2 regions of the Solibacillus sp. GQ1 genome follow, and region 2 is predicted to be linked to the other one. Evidence: predicted binding sites of a transcription regulator. Region 2 holds the regulator's gene; the other holds the start of a gene.
What was found. Region 2 encodes NrdR, which represses ribonucleotide reductase genes. Its sites were predicted from a motif close to AACACNATATATNGTGTT; they were not measured.

Region 1 (11,458 bases), 340 kb from region 2:
TTTCTTCCTGCTTCAGATCACGAGACGACATCCCGATTTGCGAGACATCGTTGATCGCATTTGTAATCCCTGCTGATGAACCGATTTGATTTATTTCAATTTTAACGTCTTCTGTTTCTTCATATTTTGCTGCTAATTTCTCTGCTAAAGGTCCAACTGATGTAGAACCTGAAATCGTTACTAAGTCTCCGCCAGAAGAGGACTCCGTAGAATCTTCATTACTGCAAGCTGCTAATACTACCATTAGAATTGTTAACCCAATGAAGTAACGTGTTTTTTTCAACATACTTCAATCCTCCATCAACATGAATGTTTTCTACCTGCTTTAACAATACATTCATAAAATTAATATCATGTATTAAACATGTAAACCTTATGTAAATTATGAAGAAACGGTCTTTTTATTATGTAAAATCATTCAATTAAATCTGAAAATTTAAAATAATAGGGCTGAATTGTAAATATTTATGAGATTTTTTAACAAGTTAGAGGGAATTATTATGAGGAATTAAATAATTAATTTATAAAGGAAAAGGAAATATGTCGATATTATGTTCAAATCTTTATTGAACAATGTAAGAAATACAGAAAACAGACAATTTGCAATGAATATTTAGAAAAATCTATTTACATTACATTTACAAAAGGGTGTTTTGTTTACAAAAAAGAAAAATGCATCCCTATAAAGAGATGCATTTAAAATCTATTATACTGTAGCTTCAGCTTCTAATAATTCAATCGCTTGCTGTACTTGCTCTTCCGTTAGGTTATGACGGACGATATAACGATTGCGTTCATGTTTTGTACATTCGATTGTACAGCCACCTAAATGCTTCGCTTCGTTTTCCTCTGATGCAATGATTTGCTCATTACATTCAGGGTTAGCACAATTAATATAGCGTTCACATGGTGTTCCATCAAAGTGGTCACGTCCAACAATCACGTGTTCTACCTGGTTGATTGGCACTGTCAGACGCTCATCGAATACGTACATTTGACCATCCCATAGCTGACCTTTAGCAACCGGATCTTTACCGTATGTTGCAACGCCGCCATGTAATTGACCAACATCACCGAAACCTTCTCGCTTCATCCAACCTGAGAATTTCTCACAGCGGATTCCGCCTGTACAATATGTTAATACATTTTTACCTTCGAATAATTCACGGTTTTCACGTACCCATTGCGGTGTATCACGGAAATTCTTTACTTCTGGACGAATTGCTCCGCGGAAGTGACCGACATCATATTCATATGTGTTTCGTACATCGAGTACGACTGTGTTTTCATCTTGCATTTCTTCCAGGAATTGCTCCGGAGATAAATAGCGACCTGTTAATTCATGCGGGTTCACATCTTCTTCCAAGCCTAAGTGCACAAGCTCAGGACGTGGACGTACATGCATTTTTTTGAACGCATGGCCTTCTGCTGGATCAATTTTGAAAACAATCCCTTTGAATAATGGATGTGCTTCCATCATATCGATATAGCTTTGTGTTTGCTCAATAGTACCTGAAACCGTACCGTTAATCCCTTCACGGGCAACTAAAATACGACCTTTTAATCCAATTTCCTTACATGCAGCTAAATGCTCTTCTGAAAAAGCAGCCGGATCTTCAATCGTTGTGTAATGATAATACAATAATACTTGATAATTCATTTTTTTCACCTATCATTCAATATATTTGCAGGATATACCTGATAGTTTAAAACTACCTTACAATGATACGCGATTTCCTGTAAATTTACCATCATTATTTAGGTGGAGGTTTTTAGAAATAATTAACTATTCTTTTTAATATTAGTATAATAGATGTAATACTAATTTGAATGGAGGTATTTTTGTGGGCTTTTTAATTTTCGCACTACTAATCATCATTACCTTTACCGCATTGGCAATTGAAAGAATCCTAAAAGATATACGATCACAGAACAAAGAAATTATTGAGCTATTATCAAAAGCTGATGAGAATAAAAATAATAAACTGGAATAGATTAAACTGGTTGAATCATCTCCACTCTATTTCCAAAAGGGTCTCTAAACTCAAAACGTTCATAATTAGGAATGGGTACGGAGTCCAAAATCTCAATTTCATTTTCCATCAATACTTCTCTCCAATAGGTAATATCCTCAACTTCGTAGGCGAGGTGCGCTTTAGTTGTAAGCCGATTAAAGCCATCTTCTGTCCCTACGTGTACTTCCCGGCTTCCTACTTGCAGCCAAAATCCTCCTCGCCCCTTCAGTACAGAAGGTTTTGAAATTTCATTTAAACCTAAAATTTTGCAATAAAAATCTTTCCCTGCTTCCTCCGTACCTTGGGGAATTGTTATTTGTGCATGGTGTAATCCAATAATCATTCGCTTTCCTCCTCCATAGCTTCCTCTTCTACCATTATCTTACTTCAAATATGACATAAACAAAATGATAGGTTATTTATGTAAATCCATAACTTTTTCTTATCCTCCTTAAATGCTAGTTGAATTCCCCAAATACTAGCACTTAGGAATCAGCCACCAATTTTTTTTATTATTAATCCATCACTTAAATACCATTAAATTCAATTAAATGGTATAATATGTATTGGAGTAGAAATACATTCTTAACCTACATAAAAGAGTTAGAGTAATGTTTTTGTACTAACTTTGAAGGAATTGCGGAAGGATATAACATATGACAACAGAAATTTCGATTTTACCTATTCAATCTGTTTATTCAATTGACAACCGTACGATAACAGGAGAAGTTCTTCATGAAGAGCCGCTCATTGTAAAGTTTTCGAATGTTTTAAGTGATGAAGAATGTCAGAATATAATCGATTGTGCTTCTTCGCGTTTGGAAAGATCCAAATTAGCAAAAAAAGAAGTAAGTCCGATTCGTACGAGCAGTGGTATGTTTTTTGAGGAAAATGAAAATCCGCTTATTTCAGAAATCGAAAAACGGATTAGCAGCCTGATGCATCTTCCAATCGAACATGCCGAGGGTCTACAAGTTTTACATTACGAACCCGGTCAGGAATTTAAGGCACACTTTGATTTTTTCGGTCCAAATCACCCTTCAAGCAGTAATAATCGCATTAGCACGTTAGTAGTCTACTTAAATAATGTTGAAGAAGGAGGCGTTACAACGTTTCCTAATCTGGGTATCCTAACTGTACCGGAGAGGGGTTCAGCGATTTACTTTGAATATTTCTACAACGATCAAAAATTAAATGAACTTACCCTACATAGCGGTGAGCCAGTAATACGAGGCGAGAAATGGGTTGCTACCCAATGGATGAGGAAAAAGCAAATCCGCGAACGTTTTTAATCCTTTTCAAAAGGATTTATATAAAATATGATAGATGTGAAGGAAGTGACGAACTATGGTGGAACTCCTATACATACAAGAGAACAAATGGGATGACAGTCATCGTCCTTGGCCGCTGCCTAATTTGCCTTGGGGGATGAAACAAACGTGGAGTGATTTATTATTCGCCCATTATCCGGTTAAATACGAGGTTTTGCGGAAGTTAGTTCCAAATGCGTTGGAACTGGATACGTACGACGGTGTGTGCTGGGTTGGGGTTGTTCCGTTTCGCATGTCTGGTGTGAGACTTCGGGGATTGCCCCCAGTTCCAGGTACCGACGAATTTCCGGAACTTAATGTGCGCACCTATGTAACGATTGACGGAAAACCGGGCGTATACTTTTTCAGTTTGGATGCGGATAATTGGCCGGCTGTAAAAGGGGCCAGGACATTTTTCCATTTACCGTATCATTACGCTAAGATGGATATTAAAAACTTTGGCGATACAGTATTGTTTGAAAGTAAAAGACGCGATCAATCAGACATAGTTTTCGCAGCCCGTTATAAACCCGTTTCTGAACCGTTCCTTGCGATAAAAGGGACCTTTGAGGAATGGATTACCGAGCGTTACTGTTTCTACACATTAAATACTTCAGGTGTCCCGGTACGCTGTGATATTTTGCACCACCCATGGATTTTACAGGAAGCAGAAGGTGAAATCACCCTTAATACAACTCTGTCCAAACAAGGGATTATTGTGGAAAACGATCAGCCGATTCTGCATTTTTCTAAAAAAATCGATGTTCGCGCATGGCCATTAGTAAGTCCTGCTACCGGCCGATTACATTTTTAAAAAGATAAGTCTTACTTTAAAAAGCAAAAACGCAACCCATATTATATGAGTTGCGTTTTCTTTATTTTATAAACCGCATTTCAGCTGTGCACCACAGTTTGTACATGTGTTGCAGCCACCCATTTCTTCTACCGTACCTTGACGGCAAACCGGGCATGTATTGCCAACTTCCGAACCAATTGTCACATCTGTATCTGTTAACGGCTTAATTGTATCCACTAACACTACTTGACGTTTCACTTGGTCTTCTGTTTGTTTTAATTCTTCAAACTCTAATTGCTCATCCGAATTGGCTTCTTCAGCTTTTAAAGTCAGTACTTGTGTATCACGAGATCCATCGACATACACGGTACCGCCTTTCGCACCGCCGCGGTATAAACGCTCGTACACTTTTTGTACTTGCTCTACTCCATAGCCTTTTGGTGCGTTTACTGTTTTTGAAATGGATGAATCAATCCAGTTTTGAATGATGCATTGAACATCTGCATGTGCTTCAGCAGAAAGCTCCATTGATGATTTGAACCAGTCCGGTAAATTATTTTCATCCACACCCGGGTTCGCATCTAAATACTCTTTTACAATTTCAGCTTTTACTTCAATAAACTTCCCAAGACGACCTGAACGGTAGTAAGTGAAGCTGAAGTAAGGTTCAAGCCCTGTTGCAACTCCGACCATTGTACCTGTAGATCCCGTAGGTGCAACCGTCAATAAATGCGAGTTACGAATACCGTTTGCCACAATATTTTCGCGAATATGCTGCGGCATTTTTTTCATGAAGCCTGTGTTAATGAATGCTTCACGTAAACGTGCTGTTTCAGCTTCTGTTTGTCCTTCAAGGAACGGGAAGCTGCCGCGCTCTGTTGCCAGTTCAACCGACTCTTCATACGCTGCAACCGCAATCGTTTTGAAGATTTCATCAACTAGTGTATTGCCCTCTTCAGAACCGTACTCTTTCTCACAGTAAATCAACAAATCGGCAAGACCCATTACACCAAGACCAACTCGGCGTTCACCTAGTGCCTGCTTTTTGTTTTCTTCCAGGAAGTACGGTGTTGCATCAATTACATTATCCTGCATACGTACGCCAACTTTTACCGTTTTGCGTAACGCATCAAAATCAACTGTTTTCGTTTCTTTGTTTGCAAACTTCGCCAAGTTAACAGCAGCCAAGTTACAAACAGAATATGGTGCGAGTGGTTGTTCTCCGCACGGATTTGTCGCAACAACTTTCTGACCGTACGCTTTTGCGTTTGTCATGTCGTTTGCGTTATCAATGAAGAAGATACCAGGTTCTGCCGCATATGTTGCGCAGACATTGATTAAATTCCAAAGTTCTTTTGCTTTGATTGTACGATACGTACGAACTGGATAACCAAGTTTCTCCCATTCGCGAACATCGCCAACTTCATGCCACTTTTCGTTGTAATCCAGCATTTGTGCCGGAGTATAGTTTTCTACATCCGGGAAGCGTAATTCGAAGTCCTGATCGTTTTCTACAGCATCCATAAACTCTTTCGTTAATGTAACCGAGATGTTCGCACCTGTCAGGAAATCCGGATTATGGACTGAATACGTTCCACCATCGCGTAGCTTCGTTTCAGCGTCACGAATAATCGCTTCGTTAAATCCGCCGAAACCTTCAATATTTTTATAGTTCACAATACCTTGATACATCGCATCTTCCTGCTGTGTTAAAGGCTTGAATCTTAATTTTTCTTTTGCTAGACGAATAATTGATTCATCTGCTGTATTCTCGATCAGATAACGCAGAATACGCGGATTTTGCATTTTGGAAATGATAAACTCCACAATATCCGGATGCCAATCTGCCAGCATAATCATTTGAGCGCCGCGTCTCGATCCACCTTGCTCAACAAGATGTGTCAGCTTGGCAATATCATCAAGCCAGCTTACTGATCCGCTAGATTTACCGTTTACACCGCGCGCCAATGTGTTACGCGGGCGAAGTGTCGAACCGTTCGTACCAACACCACCACCACGGCTCATAATTTCCATTACTTGCTTGCGGTGATCACTGATGCCTTCACGGGAATCGGCTACAAATGGCATTACATAACAGTTGAAGAATGTTACTTCTGTTTCTGAACCTGCCCCGTAAATTACTCGTCCTGCAGGGATAAAGTTCATCGACACAAGCTCTTCGTAAAACTTTCCGAACCATTCTTTGCGCTTTTCTTCTGTTTTCTCAACTGAAGCTAAACCTGTTGCATTACGTTTTGCAATTTGCTCATAAAAAATTTCGAGCGGCTTTTCAATAATATCCAATGAGCGTTCAATAATACCCGTCTCTTGTTCTTCGCCTTCCAATACATGACGGTAATCTTCATCAATTTTAATAAGAGCGGTATTCTTTTCCGGATTAATCGAATGAATAATGCCAAGTCCACGTGCCGGGAATTTCGGATCTTGTTTCACTGTCAAAACAACAAAATCCCCTGTTTTTAATGTTTTCTTTTCCGTATCTTTAAAAGAATAACGGTCAATCATAACAAGACGTGATACACCTTTATGCGTAATATGCATGTCCGGTGTAATCGGGTGCACTTGAGGAAATTGCTCAATATCTTGATTTAACTGATTGACTTGGATGGATTGCTCTAAAACACTTGCCACCGCGTAAGCCCCCCTTTGGACGATTTAATAATTTTAAGTTTCCCTTCACGAATGTAAACTAAACACATTTTATACCATATATTGTGCTAATTTCTTAAATATCATTCTATATGTTGGGTTATATAATTACACTTAAAAAAGATTACAATAAATCTTTTTTTCAAACAAGGGGTTGATTTTTTTTTCTTTTTGTTAAATCCATCTATATCAACGTTTCGGGTATAAAAATTTTTTTACAAAAAATAAAAACACACGTTCGCAATCTATTTTTTGAAATTCCATTCATCTGTTAAATATTTATTTTCCATCAATTGTTCTACATATTGGGTTTGCTGCTCTGTTAATTCATAAGGAATTAGTTCTATATCCAAAGCTACTTCAAACCCTTTAGAAAACGCGTCAACACATTGATCGATTGTAAATGGTGTGTCGACAAACTGATTCATCGCAACTGCTTTTTCTGGCAACTTTTTTCGCATTCTTTCTTTTGCTTCAGCTGTAGCAAAATTAAATACCGATAACAGCAGTTCTTCATTCAGATCAAGTAAAATAGCGCCATGCTGCAAAATTACACCTTTTTGACGTGTTTGCGCACTGCCGGCTACTTTTTTCCCTTCAACAACTAGCTCATACCAGCTTGGCGCATCAAAACATACCGCGCTTTTCGGTTTCTTCAGATCATCCAGTTGTTCCTTCGTCTCCGGCACACTAAAATAAGCATCCAGTCCTAAAAGGCGGAACCCTTGTAAAATTCCTTCGCTAATGACACGATATGCCTCTGTAACGGTTTCCGGCATATTTGGGTAGCTCTCTGTCACTATCACTGAATATGTAAGCTCCTGGTCATGTAAAACGGCACGTCCGCCTGTAGGTCTACGGATGAAACCTAAGTTTTGCTTTTTTACAGCTTCTAAATTAATATCTTTATGTACTTGCTGGAAATAACCGATTGATAATGTTGCAGGGTTCCACTCGTAAAAACGAATAACCGGCGGAATTTCCCCTTGGCTATGCCAATCAAGCAACGCTTCATCCAGTGCCATATTATAGGCTGGGCTGCATGGGCCCGAATTTATAAAATACCATTGTTTTTTCACAATTTCTCGCCTCCACTAATTCATTTTAACAAACTCGCTCGACTAACTCTAGTTCATCTCTTATAATAGATAGTACAGATAGAAAGGGGCAATATCGCAGTGACAATTTTATATACGATACTAGTAATTTTAGTAGTAATCGTTGCTTACGTAGTAATCAACTCTATGCGCTTAAAAAAATCCGTAACAAATTTAACACAGGAGCAATTTATTGAAGGCTACCGTAAAGCACAATTAATCGATTTACGCGAACCTAAAGAATTTGAAGCGGGACACATTTTAGGTGCTCGAAACATTCCGATGACGCAACTTAATACACGTCATAAAGAAATCCGTCCGGATCTGCCTGTATACCTTTACTGCCAAAACTCTGGTCGTAGTGCACGAGCAGCGCTGACATTAAAGAAAAAAGGCTATAGCCAACTGTTCCAATTACAAGGCGGTTTCAAAACTTGGACAGGCAAAGTTAAATCGAAAAACTAATTCTAAAAGTTCTCTACATTGTAGAGGGCTTTTTAATTTTCATTCACCGGCCCTACGAATCGAAATTGTCTGATTATCAGTAGTTTCTACCATTATATAGTCACACGTAAGAAGTCTAACTTTTCTCATAGAAAAAAGGTCAGAAAACAGCTCTGACCTTTTTGTCACAATTTATGAAATTGTTACTTCTTCTTTTTTTGTATAACGTAATACAGGTGTACGTGCAGCACGTGTTTCATCTAAGCGGCTGATTACCGTAGTATGTGGTGCTTCTTGTACGATCGTTGGGTTATCGATTGTTTCTTGAGCAATTTGAATCATTGCATCACAGAATGCATCCAATGTTTCTTTTGATTCTGTTTCTGTTGGCTCGATCATAATACCCTCTTCCACGTTTAACGGGAAGTATACTGTTGGTGGATGGTAGCCAAAGTCAAGAAGGCGTTTTGCGATATCCAATGTACGAACACCTAATTTTTTCTGACGACGGCCTGATAGCACGAATTCATGCTTACAGTGACGGTCGTATGGTAAATCAAAGTGCTCTTCCAAGCGGCGCATCATATAGTTTGCATTTAATACAGCATATTCTGTTACAGCCTTTAAGCCATCTGGACCCATTGAACGGATATACGTATATGCACGGACATTAATGCCGAAGTTTCCGTAGTAAGGTTTCACACGACCGATTGATTGTGGACGGTTGTAATCGAAGTGGAATGTACCATCTTCTTTTTTCACTAATACTGGTTTAGGCAGGAATGGGATTAAATCTGCTTTTACCCCTACTGGACCTGAACCCGGACCACCGCCACCGTGTGGACCTGTAAATGTTTTGTGTAAGTTTAAGTGAACACAGTCAAAGCCCATGTCGCCAGGACGTGCTTTACTCATAACAGCGTTTAAGTTCGCGCCGTCATAATAAACTTTACCGCCGACACCGTGCACGATTTCAGCCATTTCTAAAATGTTTTCTTCGAATAAGCCTAAAGTGTTCGGGTTTGTCAGCATAAGCGCTGCTGTATCAGGACCGACAACACGGCGTAAATCTTCCAGATCAACTAAGCCGTCTTCACCAGATCTGATTGTAATTGTTTCAAAACCAGCCACTGTAGCAGAAGCCGGGTTTGTACCGTGAGCTGAGTCCGGTACGATTACTTTGTTACGGTGACCTTCACCATTTGCCTCATGGAATGCACGGATCATCATTAATGCTGTCCATTCACCATGTGCGCCTGCTGCCGGTTGTAATGTTACTTCATCCATACCCGTAATTTCCTGAAGTGATGTCTGCAGATCATATAATAATTCCATTGCACCTTGTACTGTCGACTCATCCTGTAATGGGTGAACATGGGCAAAACCAGCGTAACGTGCAACTGTTTCATTGACTTTCGGATTGTACTTCATCGTACATGAACCAAGTGGATAGAACCCTGAATCCACACCATGGTTACGTTTTGAAAGTGCTGTATAGTGACGCATAATATCTAATTCTGCAACTTCCGGCAGTTCAGCCGCTTCTTGACGTACTAACTCTTTCGGCAGAAGTTCTTCTAAATCAAAATCAGGAACATCCAATGGCTCTAAGTTGTAGCCGACACGACCTGGTTTTGTAATTTCGAAAATGAGTGTTTGGTTTTCGTTATGCATTGTAAGCCCCCATTTCTGCAACTAATTGCTCGATTTCTTCTTTTGTACGGATTTCCGTAACAGCAATGAGTGCATGATTTTCTAATTCAGGATAAACACGACCTAAGTCAAAACCGCCGATAATGCCTTTTTCGATTAATGCTTTGTTTAGCTCTGTCACATTATGATTTGTCTTAACGACGATTTCGTTGAAGTGTGCGCCTTGATAAACAACTTCAAAACCAGCTGCTTCAAAGGCATTTTTAGCAAAGCGTGTCTTCACGATATTTTGTTTCGCCATTTCCTGCATACCTTGTTTGCCAAGAGCTGTCATTGCTACTGAAGAAGCAAGTGCAAGTAATGCCTGGTTAGAACAAATATTAGATGTCGCTTTGTCGCGACGGATGTGCTGCTCACGCGCTTGTAATGTTAATACATAACCACGGCGACCCTCTTGGTCTACTGTTTCCCCAACAAGACGGCCAGGTACTTTACGCATTAATTTATTCGTTACCGCGAAATAGCCACAGTGTGGACCACCGAACGCTTCAGCAATTCCGAATACTTGTGCATCCCCAACTGTAATATCTGCGCCTAATTTTCCTGGTGGTGTTAAAACGCCAAGAGCTAACGGGTTCGCAGATACGATAAACAATCCTTTTGCGTCATGTGTAATGTCTGCAAGCGGCTGCAGGTTTTCAACTTGACCAAAGAAGTTCGGATATTGAACGATTACGCCGGCTGTTTGGTCATCGATCAGGCCTTTTAGTGCTTCGATGTCTGTCACACCGTCTTTTGCAGGAATTGTAACGACTTCTATTGATTGTCCTGTAGCATACATTTTCACAACATCTTGATACTCCGGATGTACAGCTCCTGAAACAAGTAACTTTCCGCGACGTGTATGACCTGCAGCAAGCATACCTGCTTCTGCCAATGCCGTACCGCCATCATACATAGAAGAGTTTGCAATATCCATGCCTGTCAGTTCTGCGATCATCGTTTGGAACTCAAAAATCGCTTGAAGTTCACCTTGTGAAATTTCCGGCTGATATGGAGTGTATGCTGTATAGAACTCCGAACGTGAAATAACGTGATCAACAATTACCGGTTTATAGTGGTTGTATACACCTGCACCTAAAAACGATACATTGCTTGCTGTATCTTTATTTTTTGAAGCAAGTTGTGCCAGTTCCTTCATTAAAGCGGCTTCTGACTTGGCAGGTTTAATATTGTAGCTTCCTTGGAAGCGAACTTTCTCAGGAATATCCTCGAAAAGCTCATCAATTGTCGCAACCCCGATACGGTCTAACATTTCTTGTTTATCTTGTTCCGTCATTGGTAAATAACGATGTTTCATTGTTAACCCTCTTTTCAAAAGTTTTATCCCGCATTAACGGGCAGTAAGCTTGGTTCAACTATCAATCTAGGGGATGAAGACCCCCACTGATTGAAGTTTCATTTTATTTTGCA
Region 2 (11,458 bases):
TTTGAAGAGATGAATGTCGGCAATTTTTCCGCCATACGATAATGAAGGATTGAACCGATAATTTCATCTCTTGTCCATGTTGAAATCGGCTCTGAACCTACATCATCGAGCATTAATACCGGCACTTTTTTTACAAAATCAATTTTCTGCTCAATCGATCCTTCTGTTACCGACGACTTTAATTCACGGATGAATTCCGGCATATATACTAATAAAGTTTGAATACGTTCTTTCGACAAAGCATTAGCGATGGCGCCTAAAATATAGGTTTTCCCAACACCAAATGTGCCGTATAAATACAGCCCTTTTGCAGGAAGCTCTTTCGTTTCACGATATTGTTTCCTGAATTCAACCATAAACTGTGTCGCAGCCATGCGGGAATTATCATTCATATCCATTTCATTAAAATCTGCCTTCAGAACATCTTTCGGCATATACATCGTCTTCATCATTGAAGCTAGTTCACGCTGATCATCTTCTTTAAGCATTTGTTCGCACTTGCGGTAGATAATATTAATCTGACCATTCGAAAGCATTAACTGCGGAACATGACCTTTATAGAAATTTTGACACTGCGATGTAGAACCGGCCCCACAGCAAGTGTGCTTTTGCTCTACAAATTCAAAAAGAGTCGTCATTCCATATTGAATAACAGCCGAGTTTTCCGTCATATTATGGTCATTCATAAACTGTATTACGCTTGGATGTGAAAGGACCCGGGTTTTTAATTCATTATATTTTTGCTCAAATGATGGGATATTTATTTTATTGAGCGAATCTTTTATTGGTTCGATAGTACTCACCTGCTTTTTAATCACTATTTAATTGCTCTAATAATTTTTTGCGCTGCTCTTCAAAATCAATTTGGTTTTGAGTATTGTTGGAATTAGCTTGTTGTACTGGTTCCTGATCTTTTTCTTTAAACCAATCCGGAACTACGCCAACTTTTCTCGCCCCGCGCTGTTTGTTTTTCTTATCTTGCATTTCAGTATAAATCTTCGCTTGATTAATTGTCTGAATTTTGTTGTTTCGCCATGTATTTGCGACACTGTTAATATATTTTTCAGGCAATGCACCTTCTGTTTTTTCCATTACATACTCTAACATGTAATTGACGACAGCCGGGATCATCTTATAATGCAGGATCAATTTTTCCGCTGTTGCAACAACATACGCAAACGGCTCATGACCATCGTTTAACTCTTTTGTAAATGCATATGGCGTCTGTTTTTCATAGCGGGCCAATTCGGGTGTAAACACATAATCCCCTGGATAGTATTTCAGTAAATCCTGCTCGGTAATTTTCACGTCTACTTTATTTTCTTTATAATTCGATTCAATGTAAGCAAGTGCATCTTTAGCCAATAAGATGTTTTTCAACTGCATATTCAATGCAAGTGTCTGAATTTGATTACGTCCAAAACGGCTCGTTTTATTCGTTAATATAAATTCAAGAATGGCATTGACAACTCCGACTTTAATGCCATGTTTTAATACAAGATCATCCACTTGCTTCACTAACATTTCAACCGGTTCTTTACCGTTAAGTAAATTTCTCATGAAATCATATGGCAATGTTTCGTCGAAAGCCGGAATCCATTTTGACATATCTTTTACGGTAACTTTAAATGCGAGCGGTGTATCCATCGTAATTTTAGATGCCTTCAACTGAGATCCATCGCTTTCTTCTACAATACGAAGAGCTTCTAAAGCGTTTGCCGGAGGGTTTAACATCCAGTTTCCGGCGATAGACTGCACAAAGTTTTTCGTTAGTTTCCCATTGCTCTCATTATAGGCATATTCCATCAGCACATTGACTGCACCTACCGAGAGGCCTTGCTGCAATACGAGTTCCTCGGCTAAATCAACAATAAATTTCACCGGTTTTTTCCCTTTATACAGTGATTTCAGGAAATAATAAGGTACCGTTTTATCATAGTGAATCGACTGGTCATCAACCGTTAAATAATCTTCTGTAACTTTAATAAGATTGCGTTCATTTCGCTTTTCAATATAGTCTAATGCTTGTTCGGCCGTTTTAATTTGATTGTACCGGATTTCAGAGGCCAATGCTTCTACAAATGATTCCGGCAAGTTGCCTTTTGTCGAATCCCACACATGACGAATGATGACGTTTGCCACTTCTATCGGGATATCATAAGAACTGTAAAGCGATTCTGCTATTTTTACATGCCCTGAAAATGGTTCTTCACCATGAGTCAAAATCAGCAAATACTGATAAGGTGTAGAATTTTTAAAATCAACGAGCGCTGAATCAGGAGAATCGGTTTTCGAGTTATTATTTTCTTCAACTTTATTCAAATCGTTATTCGTAACCGTAATTTGCGATAAGTTTTTCGATTTACGATCACGGTAGCTATGTTCAACCTTTGCAATTTCCATTGTATTTTCAGCGGTTTTTGCACCTTTTTTAAGCCAGTTATTCATGACTACCTTCATAAAGTTTTTATTATAATTTAATTCGTCATTCATTGAAATATAATGGATCAAAACATTCAATGTACCGTAAGAAACCCCTTTTCTAAGGAAATAATTAAATTCCATTACAACAGATTCCGGAGGCAAATAACCATTAAATTTTTGGAAAACTTCAATCGGTGAGGTTTTTTCTAAATACTCGATTAAACCTTCTTTATCATTAATATTTTGCTGTGTTTTCGCAGGCGCAGAGTTGATTACTTCCACCGAACGGAAAATGTCCTGTTTTTTAATCAGTTTCGGCTTTGCGACACCTACGTTCAGCTGGTAGTACTCTTCACAGCGTTTTTCAAGCTCTTTTTTCGTAAGTCCTTCATCTGTATCCCATGCCAATAACACTATTCTTTGCATATCCGTCACAGAGAAATTATACATAAACGCTAATTTAGCAATGGCAATCTTAATATCCAGTGTAAATAATTTACTTGGGATTAAGTTTTGGCTCATACCCATCATGAAGCTTTTAAAATCAAATAAGTCATACTCAAACGGGTACGACATTTTTGAACGTTCATTTACCGAACCTGTATTTTCCTGCATGACTTGCTTTAGCTCAGTTTCTGTTATTGCAACAAATGCATCATTAAAGCTGCATGTGACATCTTTATAGCCATGTAAGGAAATATCATGTTTCGATAAGTTATTTCGTAATGATTCATACTGTTCGCGCCCGATTTTCCGTAAAAGCGCTACAGAAAGAATCGAATCGTCAAAGAAGTCATGGCCAGTCAATGGCGGATATAAAATATACTTCATCGATTTATATGAATCCATCATCTTCTCAAATGACTTCACTAAACCAATTGCTTCTAATACGATTCTTGCTTGCAGTAGTTGCTTCGGTTTAAAACTTAATGAATCGAGCAGGTTGCTATGAAAACAAGTTGCCTTTTCGTGTTGTTGTGTTTCAACCCATAACTTTAAATATAGTGCCGTAGCTTCAACACCGATAATCGGCTGATAGCATAATTGCAATGCAAGCTGATGCTCACTAGTGATAGTTTGAGGGCAATGAATTTCACAATGGTCATATGGATTTAGCTGATTCATCATTACCATTTATCCCTCCTAACACTTATTTGTCATTTGACTGACGGGTCATAATTTCTTTCAGTTCCTCGATAAATACAGTAATATCTTTAAATTGGCGATAAACAGATGCGAAGCGTACATAGGCAACTTCATCGATTTTCGCAAGTCGGTCCATTACCATCTCCCCGACATCTTCCGAACGTACTTCAGCATTGCCTAATCGGCGCAATTCTTTTTCAATCGATAAAACAATCTCTTCTAATTGATCTAATGCAACCGGGCGTTTTTCACATGCGCGTATTAGACCACGCAATACTTTTTCACGGCTAAACTCCTCGCGTGAACCATCCTTTTTCACAACGATTAACGGTGTTTCTTCAATTTTTTCAAATGTCGTAAAGCGAAAGGCACATGATTCACATTCACGACGTCTGCGAATTTCTTTATTATCATCAACAGGTCTTGAGTCTACAACGCGTGTCCCATTGTATTGACAAGCTGGACATCTCATATAATAATTTCTCCTAAAAGTTAGTTTAATTCTATTATAACAAAAACAACGCGCTTGAAATAGTGCTTCACGCGCGTTGAAATTTTCCAATGGAAAGTCATTCAATTATATAGTGCATTGTTGCTTCACACAATAGAAAAAGCCTTTTGCAAAAATGATTTACTTTCTGCAAAAGGTTCTTTCTGTGTTATTAGGTCGCGTATTTATGCCTTTTTAAAGTGTTTAATCACACTAATAAAGCAATAAATTATGCATTTACTGTTGCTAATTCATTTGCAATTTTCTTTGTTAAGTCTACTACGCGAGCAGAGTAACCCCACTCATTATCATACCAAGCGATGACTTTTACTTTACGGTCACCTAATACAATTGTAGTTAAACCGTCTACAGTAGATGAGTATGTTGTTGTATTGTAGTCAGAAGATACTAATGGCTCCATAGAGAAGTTTAAAATACCGTTCATTTTGCCTTCAGCTGCCTCTTTAAATGCTGCATTTACTTCTTCTACTGTTACGTCTTTTTCTACATCTACAACTAAATCAACTAAAGAAACGTTTGGTGTTGGCACACGTAATGCCATACCGTGGATTTTCCCATCCAATTCCGGTAATACAAGACGCAATGCTTTTGCTGCACCAGTTGAAGTCGGGATAATAGATGATCCGCAGTTACGCGCACGACGTAAATCTTTGTGTGGGTTATCGATGTTGTTTTGATCGTTTGTATAAGCGTGAACTGTTGTCATTAAACCGTTTACAATACCGAACTCATCGTTTAATACTTTTGCTACAGGAGCTAAACAGTTTGTCGTACAAGATGCATTTGAAATGACATCATGCTTTGATAAATCCAATTTATCGTCATTTACACCTAAAACAACGGTAATATCTTCATTTTTACCAGGAGCAGTTAAAATAACTTTTTTCGCGCCAGCTTCAATATGTTTTGCTGCTTTTTCACGTTCATTGAATTTACCAGTAGCTTCGATTACGATATCTACACCCATTTGAGCCCATGGTAATTTTAATGGATCACGTTCACTAACTAATTCAACACGTTTGCCGTTTACAATTAAAGCACCTTCGACTGCTTCTACAGTTCCCGGGAAAACACCATGATTTGTGTCATACTTAATTAAATGTGCTAACGTTTCAGATGGATAGCTTGCGTTCACTGCTACGATATTCACGTCACCACGCATCATTGCTTGTCGGAACACCATACGACCAATGCGGCCAAAACCATTAATTGCAATAGAAACTGTCATATTATTTAAATCCTCCTAAAAGTACGATTCATTCGTTTTATTTATTCGTTGATTAGTATAACACATATTATAAAAAGTTGAACATATTTAATCCGCTTAATTAAATTTGTTATTTTCAGATAATACATACCCTCAAAATAAAAACCTCAACCAACTTTTAATAAAATTAGTTGAGGTTTTATTTTACTTCAGGACGTTCCACTCATACAAAATATTTTGAAGCTGAATTGCTGTATCTTCCAGCGTGCCATTATTATGAATAACTGCATCAGCTAACTGTTCCTTTTCTTTGACCGGAATCTGTGTCGCTATACGGGCATTTGCTTCTTCTTCCGTAAAGCCATTTCGTTCCATTAAGCGCTGTAGCTGCACTTCTTTATTTACAGAAACTACAATAATTTTTTCTACGAAATGTTCCAGCTTACTTTCGAATAGCAGCGGAATATCCATGAAAACATTTTTTTCACCAAACGAGATAAATTCATCACGCTGACGCAGCATTTCTTCACGAATAGCCGGATGTATGATGCCATTTAAAGTTTGCCGCATTTCCTCATTATGAAAAATAATACTTCCCACTTTTACACGATCCATTGAACCATCTTGTGCAATGACTTCCGGTCCAAATGCTTCTGCAATTTTTTTCAATGTCGGCGTACCAGGCTCGACTACTTGTCGTGCTACTACATCTGCATCAACAATCGGCAATCCGTATGACTTAATCATTTTTGCAACTGTGCTCTTTCCGCTGGCAATACTACCAGTTAAACCTATAATCACAGCAATTCCCCTTTACTTTTGACATTGCGGACAATATGTTGATGTTCTACCCGCGATAACGAGAGATTCTGTATTTGTTTCACATACAACACATTGCTTTTTCCCATACATTTTCAGTCGATGCTGCATTGTTCCTGCACCACCATTAATACTCCGGTAGTCTGAAATTGTCGATCCGCCCGAATCAATGCTTTCCTGCAATACGTCACAAATTACATGAAAGAGTTTTGTCTTTTGCTCACGACTTAACTCACCCGTTGTTTTCCCCGGATGAATAAGCATTTTGAACAATGCTTCGGTGGCATAAATATTGCCGCAACCCGAAATCACCTGACCATCCATGATGACCTCTTTAATCGGTTTTTTTGCGAATTTGGATTTTTCACTTTGCATGAGGAAAAAATCACAGGCGATTTCATCAAAAGGCTCCGGTGCCATTTTTAACAATGGCGGATGATCGGCGATTTCTTTAATAAAGCGCAATTCACCAAAACGGCGGATATCAGCATAGACAAGCAATTCTCCGCTTGCCAATGTAAATATCGCATGGATATGCTTACGGAATTTTCCTTCCGTTATCTCCACCACATCATTCACAACAAACCATGCGCCACTCATCCCTAAATGATTCACTAAAATAAAACGTTCATCATTTTTCTTTAGATGAAAGAATATATATTTTGATCTGCGCTCCAATTTCTCGATTGTCATATCGCGTACTAATAATTCAAATTGAGAAGGCTTTGCGTTTTTTACAATCGCCTGTTTACCTGCCTCATGCGATGTATAAACGACATCCGATAAAGAGACAGATTCAATCGTCTTCCCTTCTACGATTGGCCGTAAATCACGTACGACCCCTTCTACTTCTGGTAATTCTGGCATAAATGGTACTCCTTATTTCGCATCGTACCATGTAGGACCATATGAAAATTCAACCTTTAACGGCACATTTAACTTAATTGCATTTTCCATAACTTCAGGTACGATACGTTCTAAAATTTCAACTTCTTCTTTTGGTGCTTCAAAAATCAGTTCATCGTGTACTTGCAATAATAGCTTTGTCTGTAGTCCTTCTTGTTCAAGGCGCGCATTCATATCAATCATTGCTTTTTTTATAATGTCCGCGGCACTTCCTTGGATCGGTGTGTTCATCGCAGTACGTTCAGCAAAACTTCTTAAATTGAAGTTCGAGCTTGTGATGTCCGGCAAGTAGCGGCGGCGATTTAAAATCGTTGTAACGAAACCTGCTTTCTTTGCCTCTTCAATACTTGTATCCATATAGTTTTTTACACCAGGGAAGCTTTGCAAGTAGTTTTCAATGAAAATCCCCGCTTCTTTACGTGTAATATCAAGGCTTTGTGATAAGCCATAATCACTGATTCCATATACAATACCAAAGTTTACAGCTTTTGCTGTGCGACGCATTAAGCTTGTCACATCATTCGGATTTTCAAGATTAAACACATCCATTGCCGTACGCGTATGGATGTCCATCCCTTGCTGGAATGCCTCTACAAGCGCATCATCCCCGCACATATGAGCCAATACGCGCAGCTCAATCTGTGAATAATCCGCCGCAAACAAAATCCAATCCTTTTTCGACGGAACAAACGCTTTTCGAATTTTGCGTCCTTCTTCTAAACGAATCGGGATATTTTGTAAATTCGGGTTTGTTGAGCTTAAACGCCCAGTTGAAGTTAATGCCTGCTGGAATCGGGTATGCACTTTTGAATCTTCTTTATGCACTTCTTTTATTAAACCTTCAATATATGTTGACTGCAGTTTCGCAAGCGTTCGGTACTCAAGAATATGCTTCACAATGTCATGCTCGGACTGTAACTTCTCCAGTACATCGGCTGCTGTTGAATATCCTGTCTTTGTCTTTTTAATGACAGGTAAGCCTAATTTATCAAATAAGATAACACCAAGCTGTTTCGGTGAATTAATATTGAATTTCTCGCCTGCCAGCTCATAAATTGTCGCTTCCATTACTTCAAGCTTTGCCTTCAAATCATCGCCCATTTGACGTAATGTATCAATATTGACAGTTATCCCTTCGCTCTCCATTTTCCCTAAAATATGTGCAAGCGGCAGCTCCAGCTCTTTGTATAATTCAAACTGTTCATTTTCCTTCAGCTTTTGCTCTAATAAAGGCTGCAGCTTCCAAACTGCTACTGCTTTTCGGCTCACATGTTCAGCTACATGATCCGCACCTGGAACAACCCACTTCGCCCCTTTTCCGTAGATTGCTTCATTGGATTGTACATCCTGGTAACCGGATTCCTTTGCAAGTGTTGCCACATCATCACCTGATATCGACGGCTTTAAAATGTACGAAGCTAACAATAAGTCAAACTCCACGCCTTTAAGCTCAATCCCTAAACGATGGAGCATTGCTTGTGTTGCTTTACTGTCCACAATATACTTTTTCTTAGTTTCATCTTGCATCCATGCTTTTAAGTCCGCATTATCAACTACATTATCAATCGCTGTGTAAACCGTACGTTCTCCGTCTGACAAGGCTAAACCGAGGGCATTACAGCTATGGTAATGTTCATTTTCCAACTCGAGGTGGATTGCCATCGTTTCTTTTAACATGTCGCCTGTAATAGCCTGTACATTTTCAAATACTAATTCAGCTTGTTCTGTTTCTACTGTTTCAAAATCACTTTTTTCGATTAAAGATTTAAAGCCAAGCTCTTGCCATACATTAAGAAGTGCTTCCTCATCCGGACCTGCATATGCTAAATCATCAAGTGAAATTGTTAGTGGTGCATCTGTATGAATTGTCGCAAGCTTTTTTGATAAGTGAGCCATTTCTTCATTGTCTACCAGCTTTTCTTTCATTTTCGAAGCTTTCAATGAATCCATCGCTTCATATAATTTTTCAATCGTCCCGTGTTCCTTCAATAATTTAATCGCTGTTTTTTCACCAACGCCTGGAACTCCCGGAATATTATCGGATTGATCACCCATAAGCCCTTTCATATCGATAATTTGCTCCGGTGTCAGTCCATACTTTTCTTCAATATGTGCCGGTGTATATTTTTCAATATCGGTAATCCCTTTACGGGTAATATAGACTGTGACATCCTCAGTTGCGAGCTGCGTTAAATCTTTATCTCCCGAAACAACGATTACTTCGATCCCTTGTCCAGCAGCCTGTTTTGCTAACGTTCCGATAATGTCATCTGCTTCGTACATTTCCAGTTCATAGCGTTTAATGTTGTATGCATCAATCAGTTTTCGAATATATGGGAATTGTTCGGAAAGCTCTGGCGGAGTTTTTTGACGTCCCCCTTTATATTCACCGAACGACTCATGACGAAAAGTCGTTTTCCCGGCATCGAAAGCAACAAGCATTTGTGTCGGATTTTCCTCACCGATAATTTTTTGCAGCATCGTCGTAAAACCATATGTCGCATTTGTATGAATCCCACTGTCATTTGTAAGCAGCGGCAATGCAAAAAAGGCACGATAAGCCAATGAGTTTCCATCTAGTAAAAGCAATTTTTGTTTTGTCATGCGCGTTCCTCCATTAATCAATTTCACCTCGGTGTGATTACACCCGGATTCGAGTCAGGTTCACAGGATACGAATCAGTCATCCAACGCTTTTAACCTGAATTTCTTTTAAATACTCTTTGCCGAATCTGTTGCTCCACCCGGAGGCATCAACTTCTGGCGTGTATTCAAAACGCACCGAAAGAAGTTAAGTTACGATTGTATGTTCTCCTTCTACTTTAGCGATTATTGCGATGAATTGCCAACATAAACGCAAATTCTTCTACAATAAAATTCTTATTCACCACAATTAAGCCGGACGCAAAGCGACTGTCCCTACCAAGGACTTAAACATCAGCAGGCAATACCCTTTAATCGCAATGACTCATATCTAACTCTATCTTAAAATCCATGTAAACAGAAACTTTCCGCAACATGTATTCCACGCCTAAAAAGAAAAAATCCAGAGGAATGCAATATAGCATAATCTGGATTTTTCCATCATTGAATTAAGTTCATATTAGTTTAGAAGTTATTTATACAACTAAAAAATTCTTTATATTTTGAAGTGATTAATTTGTCCTTTTAACTTAATAATCATTTCATTCAATTCGTGTGCGATGCTCAGCATTTCTTCAGTCGATGCTGTCTGTTCTTCTATTGATGCAGCAATACTTTGAGAATGCTCATTGGTTTCTTCCAATGAGTGAACCGTTATATCCGTTGTTTCAAGTACCCGATTAGAGTCCGTTGCGATTCCTTGGAATGCATCTGTTACATTTTGAATTTCATTTTTCATATTATCCACTAATTTAGAAATTGTATTAAATGTTTCAACAGCCGAGTAGATCGTCACGCTTTCCTGCTCGATTTTCGTTACAACATTATTAATTGCAACAACAGATTCATTTGAATCTTTTTGCATTTCATTAATCAATGTCGTAATATCACTCGCCGAATTCGCCGATTGTTCTGCCAATGAACGAACTTCATCCGCTACTACTGCGAAACCTTTCCCGTATTCCCCAGCTCTTGCCGCTTCGATTGCCGCATTTAAAGCAAGTAAGTTGATTTGATCTGAAATACTTGAAATAATTTTCGTGATTTGACCAACTTCTAAAGAACGGCTATTCATTTGTTCTGTTTTCATTAATGACATTTTCGCCGTTTCATTAATTGTTTCGATTCCTGCAACAGACTTATGAATAACTTCTATTCCTTGTGTTGCGACAGTATTGGTATCTATCGCCTCCTGAGCCACTAATTTCGTAACATTAGAAATTTCTTCAATTTTGAATGCGATCTGTTCCACTGCCACCCGGTTTTGTACAGCGCCTTCTGTAATTAGCTCAGTGCTAGAAGCAATTTCCTGTATCGCGCCCGATACCTGATTCGATGTAATTGTTAACTGTTCTACCGTCTCTTTTAATATCGAAGAACCTTCCTCAACATGGTCGGATGTGTCGGTTACATGGTAGATAGTCTCTCTCAATTGCGTTTGCATATCCGAGAAGCTAGTTGTTAAACGCCCGATTTCGTCATCACTGTATACTTCCAATTGTTTTGATAAATCACCCTGTGCCACAATTTCAGTGTGGTTTAAAAGCTGATTTAAAGGATTCACAATTTTTTTTGAAACCATAACCGCTATAATTGAGCCTATAATCAATGCAACAAGCAGTGAAGCAACTATAATTATAATTAACAATCTATTCAATTCATCAATAAAATCCGCATCCGCATCCAATCCCAGAACAGAATCCGTCCCAGGAATTTGAAGAAAGGTTGATTGGTGTTTTCCATAATCATCTTCATAGATATCGCTCGCCACTGTTTCCGTTGTGGAAAGTGCCGCTGTCTGTT

Region 1: the regulator NrdR is predicted to act here: its motif matches at 6,844-6,861, upstream of AC6CH1_RS09990 (vitamin B12-dependent ribonucleotide reductase).

What each region holds. Positions count from the first base shown of each region.
Region 1 covers NZ_JCAXEX010000001.1:1,945,423-1,956,880, forward strand. The annotation lists gene AC6CH1_RS09960 (phosphate ABC transporter substrate-binding protein) at 1-286, opposite strand, end outside; gene trhO (oxygen-dependent tRNA uridine(34) hydroxylase TrhO) at 707-1,660, opposite strand; gene AC6CH1_RS09970 (hypothetical protein) at 1,845-1,994, shown strand; gene AC6CH1_RS09975 (VOC family protein) at 1,996-2,358, opposite strand; gene AC6CH1_RS09980 (2OG-Fe(II) oxygenase) at 2,672-3,307, shown strand; gene AC6CH1_RS09985 (YqjF family protein) at 3,363-4,139, shown strand; gene AC6CH1_RS09990 (vitamin B12-dependent ribonucleotide reductase) at 4,206-6,773, opposite strand; gene AC6CH1_RS09995 (lipoate--protein ligase family protein) at 7,037-7,873, opposite strand; gene AC6CH1_RS10000 (rhodanese-like domain-containing protein) at 7,970-8,353, shown strand; gene gcvPB (aminomethyl-transferring glycine dehydrogenase subunit GcvPB) at 8,525-10,006, opposite strand; gene gcvPA (aminomethyl-transferring glycine dehydrogenase subunit GcvPA) at 9,999-11,345, opposite strand; gene gcvT (glycine cleavage system aminomethyltransferase GcvT) at 11,449-11,458, opposite strand, start outside.
Region 2 covers NZ_JCAXEX010000001.1:2,290,054-2,301,511, forward strand. The annotation lists gene dnaI (primosomal protein DnaI) at 1-818, opposite strand, end outside; gene AC6CH1_RS11700 (DnaD domain protein) at 811-3,552, opposite strand; gene nrdR (transcriptional regulator NrdR) at 3,575-4,042, opposite strand; gene AC6CH1_RS11710 (glyceraldehyde-3-phosphate dehydrogenase) at 4,290-5,309, opposite strand; gene coaE (dephospho-CoA kinase) at 5,493-6,089, opposite strand; gene mutM (bifunctional DNA-formamidopyrimidine glycosylase/DNA-(apurinic or apyrimidinic site) lyase) at 6,102-6,974, opposite strand; gene polA (DNA polymerase I) at 6,987-9,617, opposite strand; gene AC6CH1_RS11730 (methyl-accepting chemotaxis protein) at 10,152-11,458, opposite strand, start outside.